DNA from 2 places in the Exiguobacterium sp. MH3 genome. Region 1 is predicted to be linked to the other one. Evidence: a T-box and tRNA genes for the amino acid it is inferred to sense, from the RefSeq annotation. Region 1 holds a T-box; the other holds one or more tRNA genes.
What was found. The T-box of region 1 lies ahead of argS (arginine--tRNA ligase). A T-box ahead of a tRNA ligase gene usually reads a tRNA of that ligase, here a tRNA-Arg.

Region 1 (16,188 bases):
GATGTCCTTGTGCATGTAACGCTGCTACCCCGGCAGGTGTTAATGCAACACGGTTTTCGTTGTTTTTGATTTCCTTTAATACTCCAATGATCATGTGAACGCGATCCCCTTTCGCAAATAAACAAATCAATTTCTCTTCTTCTTCAGTATACGAGAAATGAAAGCGTTCTACTTTATCGGCGTTTTCAAAAATAACCGATATCCTTTGTGTAAAATCACAAAGGATATCGGTCTGCTTTTAGGTACAAATAAAGTAAGGAGCGTTCAGGTAAAGATTCCATTCGAATGCCCGCTTCCTCCTCGATCCGTCGCATCCGATAAAGGATCGTATTCGGATGAACATGGAGATGGGAAGCGACTTGTTTGACGTTCCCATCATAATGAAGAAACCACTCTAGCGTCTCACATAAGGAGGAGGCATGTTTCAAATCGTAAGCACGCAGACGTTCGATTTCTTCCAAGCGAACCGTCCGCCGTCGCAGACGCTCCGAGAAAATCGGTAAGAGCTGGAATAAGCCGAGGCGTTCGTAACGAGTGACGTTCTTCAGCTCAAATGGAAAGGCGTCCTTTAAACGTAAGACGATGCCAGCTTCTTCATAGCGCTCCGGAATCGCTTGGACGCCCGTGAAGACTTCACTACTTGCTGCGACGAAGTCCGTATAATCGAACCGCTCCGCGAGTAATTGTCGAAACGACTGGATGAAGGCGTCGAACTGCAGACGTTCTTGTTCTGCGTCGCGGTCGTTTGTGCTGATCCACAAGATGAAATCCGTCTCATCATACGCATAAAGTAACGGACGAACCGTCTGCTGAATCGTCAATAAATAGCGCAGGCGATCGGCGAGACGCGGTGTGATTGCTTCCGAAAAACGAATGACCGTCAAACGGCTAATACCGGGTGGTGCGACATGGAGCTTAGAGAACATCTTCAGAATCTCCGATTCGGATAATTCTTCATGTAATAACTCGAAGAAAAACTGTTCCGTTTGCTCTTCCTTCCGTTTTTTCTGCATGTCGATCGCCAGTAACTGACGTTGGGCAAGCAATGCTCCTTTCTTTAAATCCGCTAGTTCCGATGGAGTAAAAGGAGTGCTTCGAGCAATCGACCAAATATAGCCGAGAATTTCTGAATCTTGCTTGATTGCAATGGCGACACGATCGTTCAATCCGACATCCGTGCGTGCGGAAATAATGAGTGGATCATCTTGTGTAGCAAGGCTCTGGATGACTTCGTCTTTCCAGAGTTGGTCGATGACCGATTCCGGTACCCGGCGACCAATGATCGTTGCGACACGGGCAGGGTCTGTATCAGCCGTATGCGTACTATACGCAAGAAGGCGGTGATTGCGATCTTCAATCGTAATCGGGGCATTCAAGGCAATACCGATCGCTTCTGCTAAGTCGTCTAAGGAATGATATGAAGCTTCTAACATGGGATTTCCCTTCTTTCTCTTTCGCTCGATAGTTTTAGTATATCTTCTGTTGTGTAAAATCACAAAAAGTATTCTTTTGTATTGTAAGAAAACACAACTACATGCTACGGTAAGCCTCGGAAAAGAGAGAGAGGATGAAATAGCATGGAAGTATTACGTCTGATATCGGCTTGGGTCTGGGGGATTCCGAGTATGATGTTGTTGGTAGGAACAGGAGTATACTTTACGATCCGATTACGTGGTCTTCAGTTTCGACGTTTAAAACAAGCGTTTCAATTATCTGTTCAAAAATCAGGGCAAGGTGAAGGTGAAATCAGTAGCTTTCAGATGTTGATGACGTCCCTCGCGGCGACGATCGGAAACGGAAACATCGCAGGGATCGCAGTCGCCTTGACGATGGGCGGACCGGGCGCAGTTTTTTGGATGTGGGTCATCGGTTTAATTGGAATGGCGACGAAATATGCAGAAAGCCTCCTTGCCATTCTCTTTAGAAGTCGAAATGAACGCGGCGAAGCCGTCAGTGGACCGATGTATTATATCGAGAAGGGACTAGGACCTAAATTTAAACTACTCGCCATCCTGTTTGCAGTATTTGGTTTGATCGCATCGTTTGGTGTCGGGAACACGGTTCAAGCGAATGCGATGGCAACGGTGCTTGAGCAATCGTTCCGTGTGCCGCTGCTATTGTTCGGCATTCTGCTCGCGATTGCGGTCTATGTATCGATTCGTGGTGGACTTGAACGCGTCAGTGCGATCTCGACGATCTTTGTTCCGATCATGAGCTTACTTTATATCGGTGCCGCTTGTGTCCTTTTAATATTGAAGGCGGATCAGATTCTACCAGCCTTTGGTTTAATCTTTGAGTACGCCTTCCAGCCGCTTGCGCCTGCAGGAGCCTTCACCGGTGTATCGATCATGATGGCGATGCAAGTCGGTGTAGCACGTGGTATTTTCACGAACGAAGCAGGACTTGGGACAGCAGCCTTGATTGCCGGATCTGCGAAAAGTGAGCGTCCGGTCGAACAGGGATTGATTTCGATGACGAGTACCTTCATCGTGACCTTGATCGTTTGTACGATGACGGCACTCGTCCTTCTGACGACAGGCTTTTGGGATCCGTCAGGCGGGCTACATTCAGGTATGACGCATGATGCGAATCTTTCCGGGGCAGCACTGACAGCAACCGCCTTTGCGAGTGTCCTTGGATCATTTGGAGAATGGACTGTCGCCTTCTCCGTCTTCTTCTTCGGTTATTCAACGATCATCGGTTGGTATGTCTATGGAGAGAAGTGCTTGGAGTACTTGAGCGGCACGACACGTTTCAACGAAGGATATCGTGTTTTCTTTGCGCTCGCAGCCTGTTATGGTGCGGTCGCGCAATTAGAACCGTTGTGGCTTGTCGCAGATATCGCGAACGGGCTGATGATGATTCCGAACTTGGTTGGAATGTTGTTCTTGTCGCACTTAGTCATTGAACAAACGAGAGACTATGAACGAGCCGGTCACAAACGAGTGGCTTAACGGAAAAAAGCGGTGATGCCTGATAGGGGCATCACCGCTTTTCTGATGAGACGATTCATCCATTCGTTCGACGACGGCTGTAGATGAGGAGTGTCAGTAAGAAAATCAAACTAAGCGCAACGAGAACGGAGAGTGAAGCGACGTTCCAGCCGATGATCTCGAGTAACACACTGACCGCAACCGTCAAATAGAAGATACCGAGGTACTTTTTGACGAACGGACTTTCGAAATGCGTCAACTGCTTCGCGCCAATCGGTGCTCCGAGCAAGGCGCCGACAATCAGCATGATCCCGACGAGGATATCGATATTCGTGCTCGCGACCGTATAGTTGACGAGACCCGATAGGACGATCAGTAACGCAGAAGCAATACTCGTTCCGACTGCACGTTTCAACTCATAGCCAACGATCCCGACGAGTAACGGTGTGATGATGAATCCACCGCTGACACCGAGAAGCGAAGAGATGAATCCAGCGAACAGACCAGTGAAGGCAAGAGCAAGATATCGATTTTTCCAACCCGTCTGTTCACCGGTCGTTGCTTTTGGACGTAAGAACTTATTCGCGAAGTAGAGTAAGAGTCCGATATAAACGATTGAGATGACGAGATGGGCACCGTTGACTTCCTCTAAACGAAGGACGAGTGGTGTCGCGATCGTCGAACCGATGATTCCAACGCCCCCGACGACAAGACTATCGCGCCAGACGACATTTTTAAGGCGTAAGTGAGAGATCGTACCTGAAACCGTTGATCCGAGAGTCAACATGAGACTGGTCGCGATCGCAACGCTTGGAGCATATCCTAAAATGAGTAGTAGAGGCGTCAAGATGATACCGCCACCGATTCCGAAAAAGCCGGAGATGATTCCAATGAAAAATCCGAGGATTAAGAAATAATAAAAAGCGAGATCCATGTACAGTCTTCCTTTCTTTTTCTTCTCTATTCTTCACTTAGTATGGCAATGAACGAGAAGAATGTAAAAGGGGACGGCTCCTTCAAGGGGGTTGAAGGAGCCGTTAAGGGGAACTTATTCTTTTGACGCGGCGACTTCTGCAGCAGCATCGATACCGGTATTGGCCTTGACTAAGATACGTTCGAAGTTACCGGCAACTTCGTTCGATTTCGTCAACAATGTCCCGACGATGGCTCCGAGGAAGCCAAGTGGGATAGAGACGATTCCTGGATTCGTCAGCGGGAAGAGGGCTTCCCCGACGAACAAGGCTGAACCGTCGACTGCCCAAAGATTTGGACTGAGTGCGACGAGAATCAGTGAAGAGAATAACCCGACGACCATACCTGTGACAGCTCCGCCAGTATTGAAACGGCGCCAGAAAATCGTCAAGAGAATGACTGGCAAGTTGGCACTTGCCGCGACAGCAAAGGCAAGCGAAACGAGAAATGCGACGTTCATCGTTTGTGCGAACAATGCCAGTACCATCGAAATCAAAGCGACGGCGATGGACGCGAGTCGTGCTGCCGTCATCTGTTCTTTTTCCGTTGCTTGTCCTTTACGTAGAATATGACTGTAGAAGTCATGGGCAAAGGCGGATGCTGCGGATAAGACGAGTCCTGCAACAACGGCGAGGATCGTCGCAAAGGCGACTGCAGCGACGAACGCAAAGAGTAAATCACCACCGAGCGCTTGGGCGAGAAGTGGTGCCGCCATGTTACCAGCAGCATTGGCAGCAATGATATCTTCAGAACCGACGAAAGCAGCGGCACCAAAGCCGAGGAAGATCGTCAAGATATAAAAGGCACCGATGATCCACGTCGCATATACGACGGATTTACGAGCAGTCGGAGCATCCTTAACAGTAAAGAAACGAATCAAGATATGTGGTAATCCAGCCGTTCCGAGAACGAGTGCGAGATTCAATGAAATCGTATCGAGCGGTAATTTGAACTTGTTTCCGGGATTCAAGAATGAATCACCGAGCGGTGTCGCTTGTTTGACTTCTGCAAACATCTTGAAGATCGAAAAATCGAACTTGGCGAATACCATGAACGAAATGACAGCTGTTCCTGCCATCAAGAGGATCGCTTTGATGATTTGGACCCATGAGGTCGCTGTCATACCACCGAAGACGACGTAGACGGTCATCAAGATACCAACGATGATGACACTTGTCGTGTAAGGAATTCCTAATAACAATTCAATCAAGGCACCCGCACCAACGAGTTGGGCAATCATATAGAAAATCGAGATCGCGATTGAGTTCATGGCAGCAACTCCACGAACTTTTGATGCGTTAAAACGAGCAGCGATCATATCCGCCATCGTGTATTTCCCGAGGTTCCGAAGTGGTTCGGCAACGAGATACAAGACAACGAGATAGGCAACGAGGAAGCCGATCGAGTAGAAGAATCCGTCGAATCCAGCTAAGGCAATCATCCCGGCAATTCCGAGGAACGAGGCAGCGGACATATAGTCGCCGGCAATCGCCATCCCGTTTTGCGCACCAGTGAGACCGCCATCCGCTGTATAAAAATCGTTAGCTGTTTTTGTTTTACGGGCAGCAAAGTATGTAATGACGAGCGTCAAACCGACGATCGCCGCAAATAAAGCAACGGCAGTATAATTCATTTCGACTCCTCCTTGATTTGTTCGACGAGTCGATCAAAGGCACGTGCTTTTTTGCTATACATCATGCAGAACGTCCACGTCATGATGAACTGAGCAAAAGCGAAGATCCAAGCACCCGTAATATCACCGAATACCGGCTGATTTAAAATCGTAAAGTAGCTTGTCAAAATCGGAAGCGTAAAATAAAAAATAAGACAGAAACTGATGGCTGGAAGAATGAAGCCATTCTTTTGACGCATCAATTGTTGAAAGGTAGCACTCTCGACGATTGCTGGAGCGGATTGAGTCGCTTCATTTTTTTGAACTTCGGACACTTGATGCATGAGGCCGCCTCCTTTAAGGAATGAATGTAAATTCATTATAAGGATGTCGTTTCTGGAAAAGCTATCCTAATTTTTATAAGGAAAAGCTCATTATTATATTAATATTGGTCATACCAATTTAATGTAAGCGTTTGCAATATTGAACATTGTTTGAACGTTATTTTTATATATTAATTACATTGGAAAATGATTCAAAAGACCTAGTCACTGAAAAATGAGAACAGCTTAAAAAGCCTGTCTATGGAATCATAGACAGGCTTGAGTCATTTTTCAGATGGACGTTCGATCTTATCTTCGATTTCCCGTAAATGATCCGCACGTTTTGAGAGCGCACGACGCTTCAACCATTCTTCCGTCCCGCGACTGACTCCCCAGATGGCGAGTAAAATCAAAAATAGAAGGACAAGACGCATCGGACGTTCAAGGAACGTGGACCATTCCTTTCCGATCAGCGAGAAGATGATGACGACGATCAGACGACCGGCACCAGCAGCAATCAAATACGTCCGCAGCGATAGTTGAATCATGGCGGAAATGGACGTGATGATGAACGCAGGCATGAACGGAAGCGAGAAAAAGAATCCGAGTGAGATGGGACTCATGTGACGAACACGTTCGATCCACTGTTGCGCGGCATGGTGTTTTTCAAGCCAACGCGTGACCGGACGACGAAATAGATATCGAATACAAGCGAAGACAACGAGTGATCCAAGCATGCTCCCGACCCATGATACGAGAACACCCATACCAAAACCATAGGTTGCCGCATTCGCGGAAATGATCAGGACGAGTGGCAGGAAAGGAAATAGAGACTCAAGAAACGGGGCAATCAAACCGGTGGCAGCTCCTCCAGGTAAGTCTTGGAGAAAGAAAATCATCTGCTCGATCCAGTCACGAAGTGTATGGAGCATTCGGAATCCTCCTTGCGAGATGTACTACTGTGTTTTATTTTACCTCTTTCTGATTGAGAAAGGGAATGAAATTCCTTGAAAGGGATTCAGGAATTGTAGATTGTACATTCGAAAGGGAGTTGGTATTATACTTAAATGGGTGCGTTTTGCAGGCGTTCCCAGCTAGTCAATAGCTAGACGCTTCGTTTGCCAACGTTCGTTTTACTGCAAAAAACTGACATGGGGGCTAATGAGGAATATGAAACCTTATCGCGTACTATTATTTTATAAGTATGTTCCGATCGAAAATGCGGAACAGCTAACGAAAGAGCATCTTGCTTACTGTAAAGAGCTCGGTATCAAAGGTCGGATTTTGATCGCACCAGAAGGAATCAACGGCACACTCTCTGGAACGGTCGAACAAACGGAACAATACATGAAGGACTTGACGGCGGATCCACGATTCGCTGACATCGAATTCAAAATCGATGAAGTCGAAGAGCACGCCTTCAAAAAGACGTTCGTCCGTTACAAAAAAGAACTCGTCACATGGCGTTTTGAGGATGAATTCAACGTACCAGAAGAACACGCTGCGTATCTTGAACCAGCAGAGTGGAAAGAAATGATGAAACAAGATGACGTCGTCATTCTCGATGTACGCAACAACTATGAATACGACCTCGGACACTTCAAGAATGCTGTAAAAGTGGATGTCGATGCTTCACGGGAATTCCCAGAGTGGCTTGACGAGAACGAGCATTTGTTTGAAGGGAAAAAGGTTCTCACATACTGTACGGGTGGCGTTCGTTGTGAAAAATTCACGGCGTACTTCCGTAAACGGCAACAGAGTGATGATATCTTCCACCTTAAAGGCGGAGTCGTCATGTACGGAAAAGATGAACAGACGCAAGGAGAAGACTGGGAAGGCGAACTATACGTCTTTGATGAACGTGTACAAGTTCCTGTCAATGCCGTCAATCCTTCTGTCGTCTCAGAATGTTACTACTGTGGAAAACCGGAGACACGCTACGTTAATTGTGCAAACCCGGAATGTAATCGACAGCACTTCTGCTGTGAAGAATGCGAACCAAAAGTCATGCGTTCGTGTTCCGATGAATGCCGGGAGCATCCGCGCAACCGTTATGAAAAAGAGCAACAAGAAGAATTAGTATAAGGCACGCGTAAAAAGCCGGAGGATTTCTTTAGTAGAAATCGCCCGGCTTTTTGTGTATTCACGAGGAAGGAAACAAGAAACGCAAAACATCCGGTAAACGTTTCGCCCAAGCGGTTTCATGATGAATCGCTTCCGGGATGATCGTATAGCGACTTTGAGTAAGTTTCTGTTCGACCGCTCGCGCTAAGACATCATTTGTGTGTAAATAATCCGTTTCGGTCATCGGACCACTCACTTCTTTTGTCCCGACATCCATATAACAGCGATGGGCAGTAGACAGCGACGGACTGCGCTCGATGAATTCAAGGAGTGAGGAGAAGTTTGCCCATCCGGCCGTCGACAGGGCAGCGACGCGCGTGATGACTTCCGGATATGCGAATAATCCATAAAGCGAGATGATGCCACCCATCGAGCTGCCGATCATCGTCGTATCGTCAGGGCGTGTCGCGTAGTTGGCATCAATGTATGGTTTTAACTCGCGGATGATCCAGTCCATGTAGACCTTACCGTTTCCCCCGATTGATTTCCGGTACGAAGGATAAGCAGTCCGCATCAATAAAGCTTCATCACTCCAAGGAGCGTAGTCATCGTAACGATCCATTCCGTCTTCTGGACTGTCGATCGCGACGACCATTGCCGGAATCTGTGTCTGTTGTAGCGCAAGATGAATCTCCCAGCCTTTTCCGAACGAGGCGGTTTCTCCACTGAAGACGTTTTGTCCATCGTGCATATAAATCACTGGTAACGCTTCAGAAGGATCCAAATGGGGCGGACGATGAATCCGAATCGTCCGGTGAGTTTGTGATGTCGGTAGCGTCATTTCAATTTCCGTAATCGACAATAGAGTCACGACCTTTCAAAGGTTTGCATAATGCGCGGTACAATTGCGTCCATTGTGTTTTCCGCCGACATAGAGTGCATGGTCGGCTTGACGTAACGATTCTTCGAACGTCCGTTGATATCTTTCCTCCACTGTATCAATTCCGAGGCTGACGGTTAAGGAAAGTCGGTGACCATCGACGAGGAAGGGACGATCCATGACCGCATGGCGGACTGTCTCGGCAATCTGGATAGCAGCCTCTTGACTACCATTTCGCAACAGAAGTACGAATTCCTCCCCACCATAACGAGCAGCAAAGACATCATCATATTGCAATTGGATCGCCTGGATACGTCGACCGAGTTCACGAAGGACGAGATCGCCCACTTTATGACCGTACGTATCATTGACACGTTTGAAATGATCGATATCGAACAGGATCACGGAGAGCGGATAGCAGTCAGCCGCAAATTCCTGCCGACCGTGTTCATAAAAAGCACGACTATTCGGTAATTCGGTCAAGGCATCGGTCCGACTTTCCGTATAGAGTTGGACCGTTTCACGTGAGCGTTCTAAGACGCGACAAAAGATACGGAGCAAACGAGATAATTCGTCGGCATTTGTCGCATCATAGGCGTCTGCGACTTGATGGAATAGGATGATCGAAACATCGACCTCTCCGCTCGTAATCGAAGGAATCGCTAGCATCGAGTGACGATCGACAGGCAATCCGATCTGAATATCGTTTCCCCAGTCACAACGAAGACCATAGATGATTGGGGTATGCAAATCGTCGGCTGACAAGGAATGAAACAGTGGTAACACGTCGATCGGTTGTTTCGTCCGGATGTTATAGATGACTTGTTTCCGCTGTTGTTGAATCGAGATCCAACCTTCAGAAAACGGCAATAGATGCGGTAAATCGAGGAGCAACGAATCGATCGTCTCGCGCTCGAAGCGGGAAATCAACAAGTGTTCCTTCGCATCATCAAATCGCTTAGCATTATCGTTTGCTTCAAGGGAGTCACCACGCTCTTGCAACAGACGTTTGAACAAAAAGAGAATCAAGACGGAAACTGTAGCCGCGACGAGCGGACTTTCATCGTAGAACCAGATTCCAAGTAGAGCACTTAACATGCTAATCCCGTAGACGAGGGACTGAAGCTTTACGAGACGTTGCCAGTCGTATTTCAAGTAGAGGAAGCGATTGACGAATAGACATTGGAAGTAAGAGACAAGGAAGACGGTGATCAAAAAGCCGATGAAAGGGAGTAAGGCTTTCGTATACGTAAAGTTTGAGCCGATTGGTCCGCCGAGCGCATAATACGCAAAGGCCGGAAGCGAGATGTAGACTAAATCGAACAAGGCGTTGATCGGGTAGAGATAAACGAAACGTTTCCAACGAATCGCTTTTCGGTGAGACATGAATTGAAAGACGAGAATACCGACTTGGCTTAAAATCAAGGCGTACGTTAAACCGTAATTGAGGAATAAAAATAAGATGATGCCTTCTTGGAATGTATAGTAAATGCCACCACGACGGACATTATCGAACTGAAACAGGAGAACGAGTCCGAATAAATAAAGAGTGTTGATGATGGAGACAGAAGGATGGAAGGTTGGTGGATGAACGATGCCGATCACTAATAATGTCAAGGCGACGAGACCGAAGACGATCCAGCTCGTCCGGGCTACATGTTGGTAGTAGCGCATGAAACATCCCTCCCCCTGAGAAGTATCTTTTATTCCTATACCCGAATTGTGGAAATTTTGATGAGCCATTTACCAAAAAAATAAGGTTGAGAGAAAAGAAAGAATTGCGTATAATGTGAAAGATATCGAATACAGTCGATGATGAAGAGAGTAACGGTTGATATTCGTCAACTAGCGAATCAGGGAATGGTGGAAGCCTGAGGACGAACCGGTCGTGAAACGCACTTCTGAGACGCTGCCCGATTCCTGATGGAAAAGGCGTAGCCGGGGGAACCCCGTTATCCCCGAACAAGGTGGGTGTCGAGTGACACCAAGAAGAGTGGTACCGCGGTCATTCCGTCTCTTTGCGCGTGGCGCAAGGGGCGTTTTTTATTGCCAAAAAATCAGTAAAGCAGGAGGAAATAAAGATGAGTTATAAAGCGCAGTATGCAGAAGTATTACATCACGTCATGGAAGGTGCCTTATCGGTTGAACAAATCGAACAACTGATCGAGCAACCGAAACATGAAGATCATGGAGATCTGGCATTCCCATGTTTCATGCTCGCTAAAGCATTCCGTAAAGCACCGAACATGATTGCTTCGGAGCTCGCAGAAAAAATTGACGCGCCGTTGTTCTCGAACGTTCAAGCTGTTGGTCCTTACATCAACGTCTTCTTGAACCGGGAAGTCGTCTCGCAAGAAATCGTCAACCAAGTCCTGACGGAGCAAGAGGCGTTCGGATCAAGTGAAGCGAATGGAAAAACGATCGTCACTGATTTTTCATCACCAAACATCGCGAAACCCTTCTCGATGGGGCACTTGCGTTCGACGGTCATCGGGAACGCGCTCAACCAAATCTCACGTAAAAAAGGGTACGACGTCGTCGGTGTCAACCACTTAGGGGACTGGGGAACACAGTTCGGGAAATTGATGGTGGCTTACACGATGTGGGGTGAGGAAGAAGCGGTCCGTGCAGAACCAATCAAGGAATTGTTGAAATTATACGTCCGGTTCCACGAAGAAGCGGAAACAAATCCGGCACTTGAGGATGAAGGACGTCTCTGGTTCAAAAAACTCGAACAAGGTGATGAGCAGGCAACGACGCTTTGGACGTGGTTCCGTGAAGTCTCACTCGTCGAGTTTAACCGTGTCTATGAGATGCTCGGTGTTAAATTCGATAGCTTGAACGGAGAAGCCTTCTACAACGATAAGATGCAACACGTCATCGATTTGCTCGAAGAAAAAGATCTCCTCGTCGAATCAGAAGGGGCAATGGTCGTCGACCTCGAAGCAGAAGGTATGCCACCTGCTTTGATTAAAAAGAAAGATGGCGCAACGCTTTATGCGACACGTGACTTAGCAGCTGCTGTCTATCGTCTCGAAACGTACCGCTTTGAGCAAGCGTTCTACGTCGTCGGTGGGGAACAAGCGCTTCACTTCAAGCAATTGTTCGCAGTCTTGAAGAAACTTGGATTTGAGAACGTCGACGGAATGCACCATGTGCCGTTCGGTCTGATCATGAAGGACGGAAAGAAAATGTCGACGCGTAAAGGTCGGATCGTCTTACTTGAAGAAGTACTACAAGAAGCGATCGACGTTGCGAAGCAAAACATCGCGGAAAAAAATCCGAACTTAGCGAATGCCGAAGCCACGGCTCGTCAAGTCGGTGTCGGCGCCGTCATCTTCCACGACTTGAAGAACGAACGGATGAACAACATCGAGTTCGATCTTGAGCAGATGTTGAAATTCGAAGGCGAAACAGGACCGTATGTCCAGTACACGAATGCCCGTGCGCACTCGTTGCTCCGTAAAGGTGGCTATGATGGCACACCATTCGCTGGTAGTGCCGATGATCATGCATGGGGTGTCGTCTCGATGCTAAACCAATTCTCGACGGTCATCGATCGCGCGTTCACACGTCGCGAGCCATCAATCATCAGCCGCTACGTCTTAGATCTTGCACAAAGCTTCAATAAATACTACGGACACGTCCGTGTTCTCGAAGATGACGCAGCAAAACAATCGCGTCTTGCACTCGTCAAGTCGGTCACGATCGTCTTGACAGAGGGTCTTCGTTTACTCGGTGTCGGCGCTCCAGAAGAAATGTAAGACCAATCCACGAATAAGAAGAGGTAGATTATGAAGACTGAGACGAAAGAACGATTACAGCAAGCTGCTTCACAGATGAAGCAGGAGCCTTTGGCAGAAACGGTCGCCTTTATAGCTGATTTTCACGGGAAAGTCGCTGCTTGGTTACCGGGAGAGTCTGTCGATTTCGTTCACGATTTCGTGACGGCGCCGGAAGCCGATTTGATTGCTCCGATTGAAGGAGACGCATTACGGACGAAAGATAATTTTGAATTCTTCATGCGTAAGAAACAGACACGAAAAAAACTGGGTGAACTGTTGACGCTTTGGAAGTCGGCACGTACGACAGAGACGTTGAGTCAAATCGATGCGATCGGATTGAAAAAATGGCTCGCTCGTAATGAATTCCGTTCGGAAGACAAACCATGGGATTATTTGAACCGTCTGCATGTTCTCCTGTTCCTTGATTTGATGACGACGATCATCGATGATCATCGATTGACGAGTCTGCATGAGCAACTTGTCGGTACGACACCAGTCCCGACAAGCTTCGTACGTCGTCAAGGGGATGTCCGTCAAGTCATCGAAACATTCGCGGAAGAGATGAACTTCACACAAGTGGATGTCGTCAAGGCATCGCTTGTCCGTTATCTCTGATCAATAAGATGCATGAACAAAAGCCGTCGAGCCCTGTGCCCGACGGCTTTTGTCGTATCCTCTTACTTCGCCTGATAGAATACGATCGTTTGTTGCTCTGAATCGTAAAGACACCATTCTCGTTCGAAGACGACGGGACCCAGATTGACGGCATATCGTTTTCCTTTGATGGATAAAGTTTGACCTAGTGGGCTCGATTTGGCGATACCATTTCGAAACAAACCTCTGATATGACTATGACCAAAAAAGAGTAACGGTTCGCGTTGTTGTGACAGGTCGGGTAGAAAATCCCGCGACCAACTGAGTTGATCTCCATGAATCAATAACGCCCCCTCGATCCGTTGTTTTCGAGGGCAATCGCGTAATGCATCGATGACAGGAGACAGATGTGGTGGAACGAGAGACAGGATGCGCTCTTCTTGATTACCCAGTAACGTCTTAAAATCAATCAGCTCTATAAAATCATCATCGAGCGTCACGACGAGGGAGAGCGATTCAAAAGAATAGCGCTTCGCTCGCTTTTTACCGACATGGCATTCATGAACATCACCGAGACAAAACAAATGCGCATCGGGAGCGATCCGCCGTATGTCAGCTAGGACAGCCGATGTGTCGGCTACTGAACTGTGAAGATCCGCAAAAAGGGCATAACGCATGATCGACCACTCCTTTGTTAAGGAGATACCCGAAAATGCGTCATGCCCATCTTTTTTCAATCAAGTCATGCGTATCTTATTCTGTTTCGACTGTGACGCCACGTTCTGCGAAGACGACTTTTGCGACTTCGAGTGCGTTCAAGACACGTGGGAATCCAGTGTAAGGAACAAGATGCATGATAGCTTCGACGATTTCGTTTCCTGTCAAACCAGCTGTCAATCCAGTATTGATGTGGAGAGCGAGCTGTGGTTCTGTACCTTGTGTGACGAGGGAAGCAATCGTCACGATTGCGCGGTCACGATTGACGAGACCATCACGGCTGTAAACTTCACCGTATGCGAAATCCGTGATCCACTCACCGACTGCTGGAGCGATATCTTTCAGGGATTCAGAGATTTTGTCATGCGTCGATTGTGCAGCGTTTGCGTCTGTGAATTCGCTGAGTTTTTTAACGCCTGTTTCGTGACGTGATTCAAAATGAGTTGCCATGGTAAAGGACTTCCTTTCTTTTTTAACGATGTTCTCATCGTAAAGGAAGAATTTCCATTCTACAAATACATGGTTTTTATGAAAGGTATGCTTATTTGGAATACATATCGCTGACGAATTGAATCCATTTCCGCGTCACGTACGATTGGTAGCGACCGGTTGGAACGGCGATTCCTAAGTGCCACGGGACTCGTGTTTCAAGTGGGATCGTTTTGACGCCACGAATCGAAAAGCGATCCGCGATCGAACGCGGAAGGACGGTCACGGTATTTCCTTCTGCGACAAGTAAACATAAGAAGTCCCACTGCGAGCTCACCCGAGACACGTTAGGCGTAAATCCGGCATCTTGGCAGGCGTTCAAGACAACATCGTGGAGTGAGAACGTTTCGTTGAACAAGACGAACGGCATGTCGGAAACTTCTTCTAACGCAATCATCGACCGATCAGCGAGTGGATGATCACTCGGTAAGAATAAATGGAGTTCTTCTTCAATGAAGGGGTGTGTCGTTAAATGATCATCCGAAGGCAGCACCGTTGCGATCAAATCGACTTCACCGGCGACGACCGCTTTTTCTAACGCATGTCCACCGGCTTCGATTAATTCGATTTGAATCATCGGATACATCTCTTCGAAGCGACGCAGTAGACCTGGGAAAAACAGCGAACCAATTAGTGGGGGTACGCCGAGACGAATCGTTCCCTTCGTCAGATGCATGACATCATAGAGATGAGAAGGCAGATCAGATAACTGTCGCAGAATCTTTTCACCTTCAATCAATAAGGTCTCGCCGGCATCCGTCAGGACGATTTGTCGTTTGCTCCGGTCGAACAATTCCATCTCAAGTTCTTCTTCTAAGTGACGGACCATTTTACTAAGCGTCGGTTGCGTGACGTGGAGATGTTCAGCGGCACGAGTGAAGCTTTTGAAGCGTGCCACTTCCGTAAAGTATTCCAGTTGGCGGAAATCCATTAGTATTCTCCTATTCTTTTGAGTTATAGATGTCATAACAAGTATTCATTTTTATTATTCTTTCAATCAGCGTACAGTAAAGAGACCGAACACGTAAAGATAAAGAAAGAAGGAATCCATCATGATGAAACAACTCGAAGGAAAAGTCGCGTTAATTACAGGAGCAGCAAGCGGAATCGGTCTTGAGATCGCTGAAGAATTCGCTCAAGAAGGTGCGAAGGTCGTCATCGTCGATCTTCAGGAAGAAGCTGCAAAACGCTCTGCTGAAACGCTTCGTGAAAAAGGCTTCGATGCGTTTGCTGTCGCAGGTGATGTGACAAGTGAAGAGGCAATCAAATCAAGTATCGATCAGACGGTCGCACATTACGGAACGATTGATATCGTCATCAACAACGCGGGAATGCAACACGTCTCACCAATCGAAGAGTTCTCGACTGAGAAATTCGACTTGCTTCAAAGCATCATGCTTCGTGCACCATTCCTCTATACGAAATATGTCTTCCCGATCATGAAAAAACAAGGCTCTGGACGGATCTTGAACATGTCATCGATCAACGGATTGATTGGTTTTGCAGGGAAAGCTGCTTATAACAGTGCGAAACACGGCGTCATCGGTTTAACGAAAGTCGCAGCATTAGAAGGGGCAACTTCGGGTATCACGGTCAACGCGATTTGCCCAGGATATGTCGATACACCACTCGTCCAAAACCAATTGTCTTCGCTCGCTGAAACACGGAATGTACCGCTCGAACGTGTACTAGAAGAGGTCATCTATCCACTTGTTCCGCAACAACGGTTACTCCAAGTCAAAGAAATCGCGGATTACGCTATTTTCCTTGCAAGTGACAAAGCGGCAGGTGTCACGGGTCAAGCTGTCGTTCTCGATGG
Region 2 (16,188 bases), 270 kb from region 1:
ACTAGGGAGTATTTAGCCTTGGGAGATGGTCCTCCCGGATTCCGACGGGGTTTCACGTGTCCCGCCGTACTCAGGATCCACTCTGGAGGGAAAACAGTTTCAGCTACAGGGCTGTCACCTTCTTCGGCCGACCTTTCCAGGTCCTTCACCTACTGTCTTCCTTTTTGACTCCGTGTAGAGTGTCCTACAACCCCGAAGAGCATGCTCTTCGGTTTGGGCTGTTCCCGTTTCGCTCGCCGCTACTCAGGGAATCGCATTTGCTTTCTCTTCCTCCGGGTACTTAGATGTTTCAGTTCCCCGGGTCTGCCTCACGCTACACTATGTATTCATGTAACATGTCCCATCCCATTACAGATGGTGGGTTCCCCCATTCGGAAATCTTCGGATCAAAGCATACTTACTGCTCCCCGAAGCATATCGCTGTTCGTCGCGTCCTTCATCGGCTCCTAGTGCCAAGGCATCCACCGTACGCCCTTCATACCTTGATCTAGCGTTGGTATTCTAAGAACACACGTCTAATGACATGGTTAATTAAAAGTTTGATGTCTTGTTGATGTCTTCAGTTTTCAAGGTGCGAGTGTCTCTTTCGAGACTGAGAGACGAGCTCTCAAAACTGAACGATGGGCATGTCCCGTAAGGGACGTTTTCCTTAGAAAGGAGGTGATCCAGCCGCACCTTCCGATACGGCTACCTTGTTACGACTTCACCCCAATCATCTACCCCACCTTCGACGGCTGGCTCCTTGCGGTTACCTCACCGGCTTCGGGTGTTGCAAACTCTCGTGGTGTGACGGGCGGTGTGTACAAGACCCGGGAACGTATTCACCGCAGTATGCTGACCTGCGATTACTAGCGATTCCGACTTCATGCAGGCGAGTTGCAGCCTGCAATCCGAACTGGGAACGGCTTTATGGGATTGGCTCCACCTCGCGGTCTCGCTGCCCTTTGTACCGTCCATTGTAGCACGTGTGTAGCCCAACTCATAAGGGGCATGATGATTTGACGTCATCCCCACCTTCCTCCGGTTTGTCACCGGCAGTCTCCCTAGAGTGCCCAACTGAATGCTGGCAACTAAGGATAGGGGTTGCGCTCGTTGCGGGACTTAACCCAACATCTCACGACACGAGCTGACGACAACCATGCACCACCTGTCACCATTGTCCCCGAAGGGAAAACTTGATCTCTCAAGCGGTCAATGGGATGTCAAGAGTTGGTAAGGTTCTTCGCGTTGCTTCGAATTAAACCACATGCTCCACCGCTTGTGCGGGTCCCCGTCAATTCCTTTGAGTTTCAGCCTTGCGGCCGTACTCCCCAGGCGGAGTGCTTAATGCGTTAGCTTCAGCACTGAGGGGCGGAAACCCCCCAACACCTAGCACTCATCGTTTACGGCGTGGACTACCAGGGTATCTAATCCTGTTTGCTCCCCACGCTTTCGCGCCTCAGCGTCAGTTACAGACCAAAGAGTCGCCTTCGCCACTGGTGTTCCTCCACATCTCTACGCATTTCACCGCTACACGTGGAATTCCACTCTTCTCTTCTGTACTCAAGCCTTCCAGTTTCCAATGGCCCTCCCCGGTTGAGCCGGGGGCTTTCACATCAGACTTAAAAGGCCGCCTGCGCGCGCTTTACGCCCAATAATTCCGGACAACGCTTGCCACCTACGTATTACCGCGGCTGCTGGCACGTAGTTAGCCGTGGCTTTCTCGTAAGGTACCGTCAAGGTACGAGCATTTCCTCTCGTACGTGTTCTTCCCTTACAACAGAGTTTTACGATCCGAAAACCTTCATCACTCACGCGGCGTTGCTCCATCAGACTTTCGTCCATTGTGGAAGATTCCCTACTGCTGCCTCCCGTAGGAGTCTGGGCCGTGTCTCAGTCCCAGTGTGGCCGATCACCCTCTCAGGTCGGCTATGCATCGTCGCCTTGGTGGGCCGTTACCCCACCAACTAGCTAATGCACCGCAAGGCCATCTCAAGGTGACGCCGGAGCGCCTTTCATCAACGGACCATGCGGTCCGATGAACTATCCGGTATTAGCTCCGATTTCTCGGAGTTATCCCAATCCTTGAGGCAGGTTCCTTACGTGTTACTCACCCGTCCGCCGCTCATTCCGCTGCCTTCCCTCCGAAGAGTTCCGTCAGTTTCCTGCGCTCGACTTGCATGTATTAGGCACGCCGCCAGCGTTCGTCCTGAGCCAGGATCAAACTCTCCATGAAGTGTTTGACTTGCTCGTTGTGTGACCAAAGTCACGATTGACGAAGCTTGCGCTTCATTCGTTTTTGTATTCCGTAGAATACGATTTTTGCCTCATCGTTCAGTTTTCAAAGTTCGTCATAAAAATGGTGGAGCCTAGCGGGATCGAACCGCTGACCTCCTGCGTGCAAGGCAGGCGCTCTCCCAGCTGAGCTAAGGCCCCATTAAAGGGATGAAATTGAAGATGGTCGGGAAGACAGGATTCGAACCTGCGACCCCTTGGTCCCAAACCAAGTGCTCTACCAAGCTGAGCTACTTCCCGAAAATGCACCCTGAGAGATTCGAACTCCCGACCCCTTGATTCGTAGTCAAGTACTCTATCCAGCTGAGCTAAGGGTGCGGAATATAAGGATCAAACAGTAAACATCCAAAATGAAAAATGGTACCGAGGGCCGGAATCGAACCGGCACGGGGAAACCCCCGCAGGATTTTAAGTCCTGTGCGTCTACCAGTTCCGCCACCCCGGCAGGGATATAAAAGGTAGAACCTTCATTCATAATTGAATTCTGGTGATCATTGAAGATAAAAATGGTGCCGGCAACAGGAGTCGAACCCGCGACCTACTGATTACAAGTCAGTTGCTCTACCAGCTGAGCTACACCGGCAAGTGTAATAAAAAATGGTGGAGGATGACGGGATCGAACCGCCGACCCCCTGCTTGTAAGGCAGGTGCTCTCCCAGCTGAGCTAATCCTCCATATGTATCGCCTGGCAGCGTCCTATCCTCACAGGGGGAAGCCCCCAACTACTTTCGGCGTTCAAGTGCTTAACTTCCGTGTTCGGCATGGGAACGGGTGTGACCACTTGGCTATCGCCACCAGACATTTATTATCTTAACATTATGTTCACATAACGTCAAGACTTTTTTTCGTTTTTTTGAAAGGCTCGCGCCCTCAAAACTGAAGTCATCAACAATGCATCTGCTAGAACAAGGCCTCGACCGATTAGTATCACTCAGCTCCACATGTCGCCATGCTTCCACCCGTGACCTATCTACCTCATCGTCTCTGAGGGGTCTTTCTTGATTACTCAAAGGGAAATCTCATCTTGGAGGGGGCTTCATGCTTAGATGCTTTCAGCATTTATCCCGTCCGCACGTAGCTACCCAGCGATGCTCCTGGCGGAACAACTGGTACACCAGCGGTGCGTCCATCCCGGTCCTCTCGTACTAAGGACAGCTCTCCTCAAATTTCCTGCGCCCACGACGGATAGGGACCGAACTGTCTCACGACGTTCTGAACCCAGCTCGCGTACCGCTTTAATGGGCGAACAGCCCAACCCTTGGGACCTACTCCAGCCCCAGGATGCGATGAGCCGACATCGAGGTGCCAAACCTCCCCGTCGATGTGGACTCTTGGGGGAGATCAGCCTGTTATCCCCAGGGTAGCTTTTATCCGTTGAGCGATGGCCCTTCCATGCGGAACCACCGGATCACTAAGCCCGACTTTCGTCCCTGCTCGACTTGTAGGTCTCGCAGTCAAGCTCCCTTCTGCCTTTGCGCTCTACGAATGATTTCCAACCATTCTGAGGGAACCTTTGGGCGCCTCCGTTACTGTTTAGGAGGCGACCGCCCCAGTCAAACTACCCGCCTGACACGGTCCTCCAGCCGGATCACGGCTGCGAGTTAGAGACTCTATGCATGAAGGGCGGTATCCCAAGGGTGACTCCTCCGAAGCTGGCGCTCCGGGCTCGACGTCTCCCGCCTATCCTGTACATCATGCACAAAGCCTCAATATCAGGCTGTAGTAAAGCTCCATGGGGTCTTTCCGTCCTGTCGCGGGTAACCTGCATCTTCACAGGTACTATGATTTCACCGGGTCTCTCGTTGAGACAGTGCCCAAATCGTTACGCCTTTCGTGCGGGTCGGAACTTACCCGACAAGGAATTTCGCTACCTTAGGACCGTTATAGTTACGGCCGCCGTTTACTGGGGCTTCGGTTCAAAGCTTCGCTTGCGCTAACCCATCCCCTTAACCTTCCAGCACCGGGCAGGCGTCAGCCCCTATACGTCATCTTGCGATTTAGCAGAGACCTGTGTTTTTGCTAAACAGTCGTTTGGGCCTATTCACTGCGGCTCTACTCATGTAGAGCGTCCCTTCTCCCGAAGTTACGGGACCATTTTGCCGAGTTCCTTAACGAGAGTTATCCCGCGCGTCTTAGAATTCTCATCTCGCCTACCTGTGTCGGTTTACGGTACTGGCGCCTTCCCCCTCACTAGAGGCTTTTCTTGGCAGTGTGAAATCGTGACCTACGTCCCTACGGGACTCCGCATCGTTCCTTGACTTTGATGCCTGACGGATTTGCCAATCAGACGGTCTTGAAACTTGCACATGCACTTCCATCCGCATGCGTCACTATCCTCCTGCGTCCCCCCATTGTTCAAACGGTGGATCGGCGGTACAGGAATATCAACCTGTTATCCATCGCCTACGCCTTTCGGCCTCGGCTTAGGTCCAGACTAACCCTGAGCGGACGAGCCTTCCTCAGGAAACCTTGGGCTTTCGACGGAGGGGATTCTCACCCCTCTTTTCGCTACTCACACCGGCATTCTCACTTCCAAACGCTCCACTGCTCCTTCCGGTACAGCTTCACAGCGGTTTGGAACGCTCCCCTACCATTCCTTACGGAATCCGCAGCTTCGGTGGTATGTTTAGCCCCGTTACATTTTCGGCGCGGCGCCACTCGACTAGTGAGCTATTACGCACTCTTTGAATGGTGGCTGCTTCTAAGCCAACATCCTAGCTGTCTAGGCAGCGCCACATCCTTTTCCACTTAACATACACTTTGGGACCTTAGCTGGCGGTCTGGGCTGTTTCCCTCTTGACTACGGATCTTATCACTCGCAGTCTGACTCCCGAGTATAAGTTGCTGGCATTCGGAGTTTAACTGAATTCGGTAACCCTGTGGGGGCCCCTAGTCCAATCAGTGCTCTACCTCCAGAACTCTCAACCTCGAGGCTAGCCCTAAAGCTATTTCGGGGAGAACCAGCTATCTCCAGGTTCGATTGGCATTTCACCGCTACCCACACCTCATCCCCGCACTTTTCAACGTGCGTGGGTTCGGACCTCCAGTCAGTGTTACCTGACCTTCATCCTGGACATGGGTAGATCACCTGGTTTCGGGTCTACGACAACGCACTGAACGCCCTGTTCAGACTCGCTTTCGCTACGGCTCCGCCTCATCGGCTTAACCTCGCGCGTTATCGTAACTCGCCGGTTCATTCTACAAAAGGCACGCCATCACCCGTTAACGGGCTCTGACTACTTGTAGGCATACGGTTTCAGGATCTATTTCACTCCCCTTCCGGGGTGCTTTTCACCTTTCCCTCACGGTACTGGTTCACTATCGGTCACTAGGGAGTATTTAGCCTTGGGAGATGGTCCTCCCGGATTCCGACGGGGTTTCACGTGTCCCGCCGTACTCAGGATCCACTCTGGAGGGAAAACAGTTTCAGCTACAGGGCTGTCACCTTCTTCGGCCGACCTTTCCAGGTCCTTCACCTACTGTCTTCCTTTTTGACTCCGTGTAGAGTGTCCTACAACCCCGAAGAGCATGCTCTTCGGTTTGGGCTGTTCCCGTTTCGCTCGCCGCTACTCAGGGAATCGCATTTGCTTTCTCTTCCTCCGGGTACTTAGATGTTTCAGTTCCCCGGGTCTGCCTCACGCTACACTATGTATTCATGTAACATGTCCCATCCCATTACGGATGGTGGGTTCCCCCATTCGGAAATCTTCGGATCAAAGCATACTTACTGCTCCCCGAAGCATATCGCTGTTCGTCGCGTCCTTCATCGGCTCCTAGTGCCAAGGCATCCACCGTACGCCCTTCATACCTTGATCTAGCGTTGGTATTCTAAGAACACACGTCTAATGACATGGTTAATTAAAAGTTTGATGTCTTGTTGATGTCTTCAGTTTTCAAGGTGCGAGTGTCTCTTTCGAGACTGAGAGACGAGCTCTCAAAACTGAACGATGGGCATGTCCCGTAAGGGACGTTTTCCTTAGAAAGGAGGTGATCCAGCCGCACCTTCCGATACGGCTACCTTGTTACGACTTCACCCCAATCATCTACCCCACCTTCGACGGCTGGCTCCTTGCGGTTACCTCACCGGCTTCGGGTGTTGCAAACTCTCGTGGTGTGACGGGCGGTGTGTACAAGACCCGGGAACGTATTCACCGCAGTATGCTGACCTGCGATTACTAGCGATTCCGACTTCATGCAGGCGAGTTGCAGCCTGCAATCCGAACTGGGAACGGCTTTATGGGATTGGCTCCACCTCGCGGTCTCGCTGCCCTTTGTACCGTCCATTGTAGCACGTGTGTAGCCCAACTCATAAGGGGCATGATGATTTGACGTCATCCCCACCTTCCTCCGGTTTGTCACCGGCAGTCTCCCTAGAGTGCCCAACTGAATGCTGGCAACTAAGGATAGGGGTTGCGCTCGTTGCGGGACTTAACCCAACATCTCACGACACGAGCTGACGACAACCATGCACCACCTGTCACCATTGTCCCCGAAGGGAAAACTTGATCTCTCAAGCGGTCAATGGGATGTCAAGAGTTGGTAAGGTTCTTCGCGTTGCTTCGAATTAAACCACATGCTCCACCGCTTGTGCGGGTCCCCGTCAATTCCTTTGAGTTTCAGCCTTGCGGCCGTACTCCCCAGGCGGAGTGCTTAATGCGTTAGCTTCAGCACTGAGGGGCGGAAACCCCCCAACACCTAGCACTCATCGTTTACGGCGTGGACTACCAGGGTATCTAATCCTGTTTGCTCCCCACGCTTTCGCGCCTCAGCGTCAGTTACAGACCAAAGAGTCGCCTTCGCCACTGGTGTTCCTCCACATCTCTACGCATTTCACCGCTACACGTGGAATTCCACTCTTCTCTTCTGTACTCAAGCCTTCCAGTTTCCAATGGCCCTCCCCGGTTGAGCCGGGGGCTTTCACATCAGACTTAAAAGGCCGCCTGCGCGCGCTTTACGCCCAATAATTCCGGACAACGCTTGCCACCTACGTATTACCGCGGCTGCTGGCACGTAGTTAGCCGTGGCTTTCTCGTAAGGTACCGTCAAGGTACGAGCATTTCCTCTCGTACGTGTTCTTCCCTTACAACAGAGTTTTACGATCCGAAAACCTTCATCACTCACGCGGCGTTGCTCCATCAGACTTTCGTCCATTGTGGAAGATTCCCTACTGCTGCCTCCCGTAGGAGTCTGGGCCGTGTCTCAGTCCCAGTGTGGCCGATCACCCTCTCAGGTCGGCTATGCATCGTCGCCTTGGTGGGCCATTACCCCACCAACTAGCTAATGCACCGCAAGGCCATCTCAAGGTGACGCCGGAGCGCCTTTCATCAGCGGACCATGCGGTCCGTTGAACTATCCGGTATTAGCTCCGATTTCTCGGAGTTATCCCAATCCTTGAGGCAGGTTCCTTACGTGTTACTCACCCGTCCGCCGCTCATTCCACTGCCTTCCCTCCGAAGAGTTCCGTCAGTTTCCTGCGCTCGACTTGCATGTATTAGGCACGCCGCCAGCGTTCGTCCTGAGCCAGGATCAAACTCTCCATGAAGTGTTTGACTTGCTCGTTGTTGTGACCGAAGTCACGATTGACGAAGCTTGCGCTTCATTCGTTTTTGTATTCCGTAGAATACGATTTTTGCCTCATCGTTCAGTTTTCAAAGTTCGTCGTGTCGTTTTCAGCGACTTTAATATCTTAACAAGTTATCAACCCGATTGTCAACAACTTTTTTGATATTTATTTTTGTGTGTCACGACCATTCGCGGCACAAGAAGTAATATACCATGGCTTTTCGAATCGTACAAGCATTTTATTAGAAAAATATTTAAAAACTTTTATTTACCCGTTTTTTGACTCGTTTATCCCTACATTGACTTCAAAAAGAACGCTCCGTTCCTTCTATAAGCTATAGAAGAAACGGAGCTCTACTCATTAATTTTGTTGGTGACGCATCGTTGGGAAGAGTAATACATCACGAATCGATGGCGCATTCGTCAACAACATGACGAGACGATCGATCCCGATGCCAAGACCACCCGTTGGCGGCATACCGTACTCGAGTGCTTCAATGAAGTCTGTATCCATTTCATGTGCTTCGTCGTTTCCTGCTTCTTTTTCGACGAGTTGTGCTTCGAAACGTTCACGTTGATCGATTGGATCGTTCAATTCCGTGAAGGCATTCGCATGTTCACGACGGACGATGAATAATTCAAAGCGATCCGTAAAGCGTGGATCCTCTGGATTTTTCTTCGCAAGTGGCGATACTTCAACAGGATGACCATAGACGAATGTTGGTTGAACGAGTGTCTCTTCTACTTTTTGTTCGAAGAACTCATTCAAGATATGTCCCGTCGTCATGTGCGACTGGACTTCAACACCGTGTTCATGCGCTAGTTCGAGAGCACGTTCGTTTGAAATCTGTTCAAAGAAGTCGACACCTGTCGCTTCTTTAACAAGATCGACCATGTGTGCTCGTTTCCAACCGACAGATAGGTCGATGACGTCTTCTCCGTAAGTGACTTGTGTCGTACCGAGTACTTCTTGTGCGACGTGAGCGATCAGGTTCTCTGTTAAGTTCATGATGTCTTTATAATCCGCATACGCTTCATAGAGTTCGATCATCGTAAACTCTGGGTTATGGCGTGTTGAGATTCCTTCATTACGGAACACACGACCGATTTCGTAGACTTTCTCAAGTCCACCGACGATCAAACGTTTCAAATGGAGCTCGATCGCAATCCGCATGTAAAGCGTCATGTCGAGTGCATTATGATGCGTGATGAACGGACGAGCCGATGCTCCACCCGCAATCGTATGCAACATTGGTGTTTCGACTTCCAAGTATCCGAGGTTATCGAGATATTGACGAATTCCACGAATGACTTTACTCCGCGCGATGAATGTCTCACGTGATTCTTGGTTCGTAATGAGGTCGAGGTAACGCTGACGATAGCGTTGCTCGATATCTTTTAATCCGTGATATTTATCCGGAAGCGGACGTAATGCTTTTGTTAATAACGTAAATGCTGTGACGTGAACAGAGAGTTCACCAACATTCGTTTTGAACACGTATCCTTGGATCCCAACGATGTCACCTAAGTCACATGTCTTATAGATCTCATACGCCTCTTCACCGACATCATCTTTACGGACATACAACTGAATTTGACCTTGTACATCCTGAACGTTCGTAAAGCCAACCTTCCCTTTACGACGTGTCGTCATGACACGACCCGCGATGGCAACTTCCGGTTTCAGTTCAGCCAACTCTTCTTTTGTATGTTCACCAAACGATGCACGAATGCTCGCGGTATCCGTCGAACGTTCAAAACGTGCGCCGAATGGATCGAGACCTTGTTCACGCATGGCGTTCATCTTACCGAGACGCACCTGCATTTGATCGTTCATTTCCATATCCTGACTCACTCTCTTCACTCCTTTTAATAATGGTTCACGACGATTCTCTCGAATAAAAAGCTGCCGGAATGACCGACAGCCCTTTAGAAAACCGATACGCTCATCTTCAATGCAACTAGCGTACCACAAAACGACGCTGTCCGACTATACTTTACCTGTTAGGCATATGCTACGTCTTCTTCGAGTGTCTGCAAGTACTGCTGTAACAGTTCGACGAGTCCTGCGTGTGTGTCGATATTGAATAACGCATTGCGAACGCGACCGTTCCCCTTCATTCCTTTCAAATACCAGGCGACATGTGTCCGCATTTCGCGTACGGCGAGTTCTTCTCCCTTTAGCGCGACTAGTCGTGTGGCATGCAAGAGACAAATATCAATCTTCTCACGCGCCGTCGGTTCTGCTGGAAGCGTTCCTGATTCGAGGTACTGGATCGTCTGATACAACATCCATGGATTCCCGAGAGCGGCCCGTCCGATCATGACACCGTCGACGCCGATCTCATCAATCATCCGTTTTGCATCTTGCGGAGTCTGAACATCTCCATTTCCGATGATTGGGATGTTGACCGCTTTTTTCGCTTCGCCAATGATGTTCCAGTCTGCGACCCCTTCATACTTTTGCGAACGTGTCCGCCCGTGGATGGCTACAGCTTTCGCCCCACCCGCTTCTGCTGCTTTGACATTATCGACACAATAGATGTGATGGCTGTCCCAGCCGGTCCGCATCTTAACAGTAACGGGTTTATCGATCGCTTGCGTCACCGCATGAACCATCTCATATACCTTATCTGGATCAAGCAACCATTTCGCTCCAGCATCGCTTTTCGTGACTTTCGGGACGGGACAGCCCATGTTGATGTCAATGATGTCGGCATTCGTGTTCGCTTCGACATATCGTGCCGCTTGAACGAGTGTCTCTTTTGAACCGCCATAGATTTGAAGACTGAGCGGTTTTTCCCGCTCATCCACGTACAGCATCTGAAGCGTCCGTTCGTTTTCGTACAAGATCCCTTTATCGCTGACCATCTCCGCACAGACGAGTCCTGCACCAAACTCCTTTGCGATTAACCGAAACGCCGGATTACAGACGCCTGCCATCGGTGCCAAGATGACTTGATTCTTCAGTTTGACATCACCAATGTTAAATTCCATTATTGTTCCTCCGCTTCTAAAAGCCCACCTAACCGTCGTACACCGTTTCGTTCTGTCTCTGGTAACTGCTGATACAACTGCTCGACACTTTGCTCAAGACCGGGTATGACGCATGTTGCTGCGAGTTCACGTAATGGTGCGAGGACGAATGCCCGCTCTTGCATCCGCGGATGCGGAACGGTTAATCCTTCGAGGTCAATGCGTTCTTCCTCATATAGCAAAATATCTAAGTCAAGCGTTCGTGGTCCATTTTTGAACAAACGCTCGCGTCCTTCTAGCTGTTCAATTTCCTGCAGTCGCCCAAGTAAGACAGATGCCTCATCCGTCGTTTGAATCGCGACGACCATATTATAGAATAAATCCTGCTCGAGATACCCGACAGGTACCGTCTCATAAATGGAAGAGGTCTTTACGTCATGAACGGACGGTAATGCTCTCAGGCGAGCAATCGCTGCTCTTAAGTGAGCCGCTTTATCGCCGATGTTCGAGCCGAGTGCAATGTAAGCTTCCTTCATGCATAGTCCTCCCGAAGGCGATTGATCTCGACCGCCACATGTTCATAATGACCGGCAATCGGCGGATCCGGTTTGATGACCTTGATCGACGCTTCTTGAATTCGTTCGTCTAACGCAAATACTGCTTTTGCAATACGGTCCGCCAAGGCTTCGACGAGTTGGAGCGGTTCTCCTTCGACGACACGTTTCGTCGCTTCATACAATTCGGCGTAATTGACACTTTTCGTCAAATCATCCGTCCGACCGGCTTCTGCCAATGCAAGTCCGATCGATAAGTCGACATTGAAGCGTTGACCGAGTTTCGTCTCTTCTGCGAATACACCGTGGTACCCATAAAAACGCATTCCTGTTACATGAATTCGATCCACCGTTATTCCCCCTTCGTCGCAGCCAACATGATGTCCATCATCTGCGCTGCCCGTTTGACTTCTTTGACGTCATGCACACGCATCCAGTCACATCCTTGTTGAATTCCGTAACACACCGTCGCAATCGTTCCTTCGAGTCGTTCTTCTGTCGGTAATCCGAGCGCAAGTCCGATCATCGATTTACGGGACGTTCCGAGTAAAACCGGATACCCGAAGTCCGTTACGATCGATAGATGACGCATCAGGTACAAGTTCTCTTCATGCGTCTTCATGAATCCAATCCCAGGGTCGAGCCAAATATGCTCTTCCGCTACGCCTGCCTGTTTTGCTAACCGAATCGATTCCTCAAGGTCAGCCCGGACTTCTGCCAGCATATCTGTCCCATGCGCCGTCTCCCGGTTATGCATCAAAATGATGGGTACTTTATACTGCGCAGCAACGTTGACCATCGAACGATCGCCCCACTTCGAGCCCCAAACATCGTTGATGATATCTGCTCCTGCTTCAATAGCAGCCTCTGCGACGACCGGTTTGTACGTATCGATCGATACGAGGACGTTCAGCTCTCGTTTGATGCGCTTGATGATCGGTAAAACACGGGTGAGTTCTTCTTCGACTGATACGAATGCTGCACCCGGTCGTGTCGATTCTCCACCGACATCGATTGCATCTGCTCCATCCGCGACGAGCTGACGCGCTTGCCGCATCGCTTGCTCGACATCGACATATTGTCCACCGTCCGAAAAGGAGTCCGGTGTCACGTTCAAGATACCCATGATGTAAGTCATCGTTGTTCTCTCCTTGTCGTCACCTGTTCGACGGATTGATCGAACAGCGTCATGATTTGTGCATATCCTGTTCCGTTGATTCCAGGGAAAGGGCGTCCGTCAAGTGACGAAATAGCGACCGCTTCCTGAACGGAATTCGTATAGATGATCTCATCTGCTTCTTCGAGCTGCGGTAAATAAGCCAAGCGTTCTTCGACCGGTACATATTGCATGAGGAACTGACGGGTAATCCCGTTCAGTGCACCGGTTTCAAGCGGTGACGTATACCATGTACTTCCGTAACGCCAAAAGATGTTTGACGTAATGCCCTCACAGACATGACCTTCCTTCGTCAAAAACAACCCTTCTGCTTCCGGATTGAACAATTGGCGTTTCGCCACTAGATTGTTCATGTAATGATGTGACTTCAAGCGGTAAGTCGTCTCCGGTGTACTGCGCGGTAAACGAATCGTCTCGAGTGCACGTTCCGCCCGTTTTCGCGGAGCGATTGGTTTCGCATAGATCAACACGGTCGGCGTGTCGTAAGGATCGATTGATAAACCGATCTCACGTGGACCGGCAGAGACGTTCAACCGAATGTATAAATCGTTCGCCCCATATGCCGCATATAAATCTTGGATCGCTTGCCGTAAGGCTTCCCGATCATATGCTAGCTGGATTCCGAGTGCGACACAACTCATCCGTAAGCGTTCAATATGATCATCGAACAAAAACGGATGTCCGTTATAGGTCCGAAACGTCTCGAATACACCCATCCCGTAGACGAATCCGTGATCGAGCGGGGAGATGCGTACTTCTTCTTCTCGTTTAATGGTTCCGTCATGCCAGAGATACATAATGCGTCAACTCCAAGAAATTTTTTAACATCTGCTTCCCGTCTCGCGTCAAAATCGCTTCCGGATGGAACTGGACACCGAGAATCGGCAACGTCCGGTGACGGAGTGCCATGATCTCCCCACCGGATTCCGCCGTCACTTCGAGCACTTCCGGGAATGTCTCGCGTTCAACGACGAGCGAGTGATAACGTGTCACCGGCGTCGCTTGTGGGATTCGTTCAAAGATGCCTTGTCCGTCATGCGTCAGTGGCGAGACTTTTCCGTGCATCAATTCCTTCGCGCGGACGACTTTACCACCGAATACTTGTCCAATCGCTTGATGACCTAAGCAGACCCCTAGTATCGGCACCTTCCCAGCAAAATAAGCAATCGCTTCTAGACTGATCCCCGCTTCATTCGGTGTACAGGGGCCCGGTGAGATGACCAGATGATCCGGTTGCAACGCTTCGATTTCCGCAAGGGTGATCGCGTCGTTGCGAAATACCCGGATGTCTTGCCCAAGTTCGCCGAAATACTGGACTAAGTTGTACGTAAAGGAATCATAGTTATCAATCAATACAATCATTGCGTTCCCTCCGCTGTTTCTTTTGTCACCCATAACGCTTTGGCTTTACTAAGTGACTCTTCGTATTCACGTGCTGCGTCCGAATCTGTGACGACTCCAGCACCTGCTTGAACATATGCCATCCCGTCTTTTGCGACGAGTGTCCGGATCAAGATATTGAAAATGACATCATCCGCCCAACTGATGAAGCCAAGCGACCCAGTATAGATACCGCGCCGGACCGGTTCCAGTTCTTCAATGATTTCCATCGTCCGGATTTTTGGTGCGCCAGTGATCGTACCACCTGGGAACATCGCAGCGAGCACCTGACTCCCAGAGTGTTCCGGAGCTACTTCCCCTCTGACGTTTGAGACGATGTGTTGTACGTGCGAGTATTTCTCGATCACCATCAGCTCATCGACATGAACCGTACCATAACGACTGACGCGTCCTAAATCATTCCGCTCTAAATCAACAAGCATCACATGCTCTGCCCGTTCTTTTTCATTATCGAGTAAGGTTTTCGCAAGTCGTAAATCCTCCGCTTCATCCTTCCCGCGCGGCCGTGTTCCGGCAATCGGACGTGTCGCTAACGCATCACCGATTTTTTCGACGAGCAACTCGGGTGAGGCGGACACGAGTGTTAAATCTTCATCCGCAAAGTAACCCATGTATGGAGAAGGATTGACTTGTCGTAATACATCATACAAATGTTCCGCTGTCGTCCCAAGCGGTTCCTGTTGACGGACGGACAAATTAACTTGGAAAACGTCACCGTCCTCAATATAGGATTTAATCCGGTGTGCAGCTGTCATGAACGCTTCCTGCCCGAAAGCCCGTTCTCGCTCACCTGATAAACCAGTCGGTGTAAATTGAGGTGCATCCGTCTCGATGCACCAACGCGCGACTTCCGTTTCAAGAACTCGCTCTGCTTCTTCTGCTGTGTCTCGTGTCACGGCAATGAACAATTGCTTCGTTTCTTCATCAAACACGGCGACTTCATCGTACCAGTAAAATGATAGATCGGGTGTTTGCAAATCATCCATCGCTCGTTCAGGTAGCTTTTCTAAATAACGGACGGCATCATAACTGACGTATCCGGCAAACCCACCAAAGAACGGTGGCATTCCATCCGGTCGGATCGATTCACGGTCGACGCGGAGCTGTTCGAGTACATCAAACGGATTCGCCGTCGATGTCTCGACTTTTCCATCTGTCTCAATCGTCGTCGTTCCGTCCTTTGTCCGAACGTATCCGACAGGACGAGTCGCCGCCATCGTATATCGGCCGATTCGACCGCTTTCGAGCCAGACGTGTCCCGTTGTGCCATTCGTCTGTTCAACATATCGATTGTAAAATTGTTCTTTCGTCCATGGTACTGCTTTGTATTTCGTCTGTCGCATACGCGTCCCCCACTTCACACTATTCTGCTCTCATTATACGCAAAAAAGTACACGGAAGCCGAATGACTTCCGTGTACGTCCAGTTGATTACTTCGATTGGTCTGCTTCTTCCTCGATTTGATACAGCGGTGTACTTAAGTACCGCTCCCCATTCGAAGGAATGATCGCAAGAACGTTTTTCCCTTTACCGAGACGTTTCGCTGTCTTGAGCGCCGCTGCAATCGCAGCACCTGACGAGATACCACCTAAGACACCATTCGTCTTCGCTGCTCGGCGTGCGTGATCGAATGCTTCTTCCGTCGTGATTTGCTCAACACCATCATAAATCTCTGTATCGAGAATCGACGGCACGAACCCAGCACCGATTCCTTGCAGTTTGTGTGGTCCCGGTTTACCACCTGATAAGACCGGTGAATCCGTTGGTTCGACGGCAATGATTTCAATACCTTGGAAAGCATCGCGTAACACTTTACCAGCACCGGTGATCGTTCCGCCCGTTCCAATTCCCGCGATGAACGCATCGAGTTGCATGCCTTCGAACGCTTCGACGATTTCAGGACCTGTCGTTTTTTCATGGACGACTGGATTAGCACCGTTATTGAATTGTTGCGGCATGAAGTAACCGTGTTCTTCTGCTTCCGCTGTCGCGCGAGCGATCGCACCCTTCATCCCTTCAGGACCCGGAGTCAGAATCAATTCCGCACCATAGGCGCGAAGCAACGTCCGGCGCTCCATGCTCATCGTTTCCGGCATGACGAGGATGGCGCGGTACCCTTTCGCCGAAGCGACCATCGCGAGTCCGATTCCTGTGTTCCCACTCGTCGGCTCGATGATCGTGTCTCCTTCTTTGAGTTGACCCGCTTCTTCTGCGGCCTCAATCATAGATAACGCGATCCGGTCT

Region 2: it encodes a tRNA-Arg, which carries the amino acid that the T-box ahead of argS (arginine--tRNA ligase) is inferred to sense. The anticodon was not compared.

What each region holds. Positions count from the first base shown of each region.
Region 1 covers NC_022794.1:2,936,907-2,953,094, reverse strand. The annotation lists gene ald (alanine dehydrogenase) at 1-94, opposite strand, end outside; gene U719_RS15320 (CdaR family transcriptional regulator) at 216-1,433, opposite strand; gene U719_RS15315 (sodium:alanine symporter family protein) at 1,578-2,954, shown strand; gene U719_RS15310 (sulfite exporter TauE/SafE family protein) at 3,010-3,867, opposite strand; gene U719_RS15305 (cation acetate symporter) at 3,982-5,538, opposite strand; gene U719_RS15300 (DUF485 domain-containing protein) at 5,535-5,861, opposite strand; gene U719_RS15295 (TVP38/TMEM64 family protein) at 6,125-6,772, opposite strand; gene U719_RS15290 (rhodanese-related sulfurtransferase) at 7,011-7,925, shown strand; gene U719_RS15285 (alpha/beta hydrolase) at 7,984-8,745, opposite strand; gene U719_RS15280 (GGDEF domain-containing protein) at 8,782-10,458, opposite strand; T-box leader at 10,588-10,805, shown strand; gene argS (arginine--tRNA ligase) at 10,866-12,548, shown strand; gene U719_RS15270 (hypothetical protein) at 12,579-13,184, shown strand; gene U719_RS15265 (metallophosphoesterase) at 13,247-13,840, opposite strand; gene U719_RS15260 (carboxymuconolactone decarboxylase family protein) at 13,917-14,330, opposite strand; gene U719_RS15255 (LysR family transcriptional regulator) at 14,422-15,300, opposite strand; gene U719_RS15250 (3-hydroxybutyrate dehydrogenase) at 15,422-16,188, shown strand, end outside.
Region 2 covers NC_022794.1:38,250-54,437, reverse strand. The annotation lists rRNA gene U719_RS00300 (23S ribosomal RNA) at 1-488, opposite strand, end outside; rRNA gene U719_RS00295 (16S ribosomal RNA) at 654-2,215, opposite strand; tRNA gene U719_RS00290 (tRNA-Ala) at 2,340-2,415, opposite strand; tRNA gene U719_RS00285 (tRNA-Pro) at 2,438-2,514, opposite strand; tRNA gene U719_RS00280 (tRNA-Arg) at 2,519-2,592, opposite strand; tRNA gene U719_RS00275 (tRNA-Leu) at 2,633-2,719, opposite strand; tRNA gene U719_RS00270 (tRNA-Thr) at 2,782-2,857, opposite strand; tRNA gene U719_RS00265 (tRNA-Val) at 2,873-2,948, opposite strand; rRNA gene rrf (5S ribosomal RNA) at 2,958-3,073, opposite strand; rRNA gene U719_RS00255 (23S ribosomal RNA) at 3,176-6,089, opposite strand; rRNA gene U719_RS00250 (16S ribosomal RNA) at 6,255-7,816, opposite strand; gene lysS (lysine--tRNA ligase) at 8,198-9,679, opposite strand; gene dusB (tRNA dihydrouridine synthase DusB) at 9,841-10,833, opposite strand; gene folK (2-amino-4-hydroxy-6-hydroxymethyldihydropteridine diphosphokinase) at 10,833-11,348, opposite strand; gene folB (dihydroneopterin aldolase) at 11,345-11,716, opposite strand; gene folP (dihydropteroate synthase) at 11,719-12,504, opposite strand; gene U719_RS00220 (aminotransferase class IV) at 12,501-13,340, opposite strand; gene U719_RS00215 (aminodeoxychorismate/anthranilate synthase component II) at 13,324-13,905, opposite strand; gene U719_RS00210 (anthranilate synthase component I family protein) at 13,902-15,287, opposite strand; gene cysK (cysteine synthase A) at 15,375-16,188, opposite strand, start outside.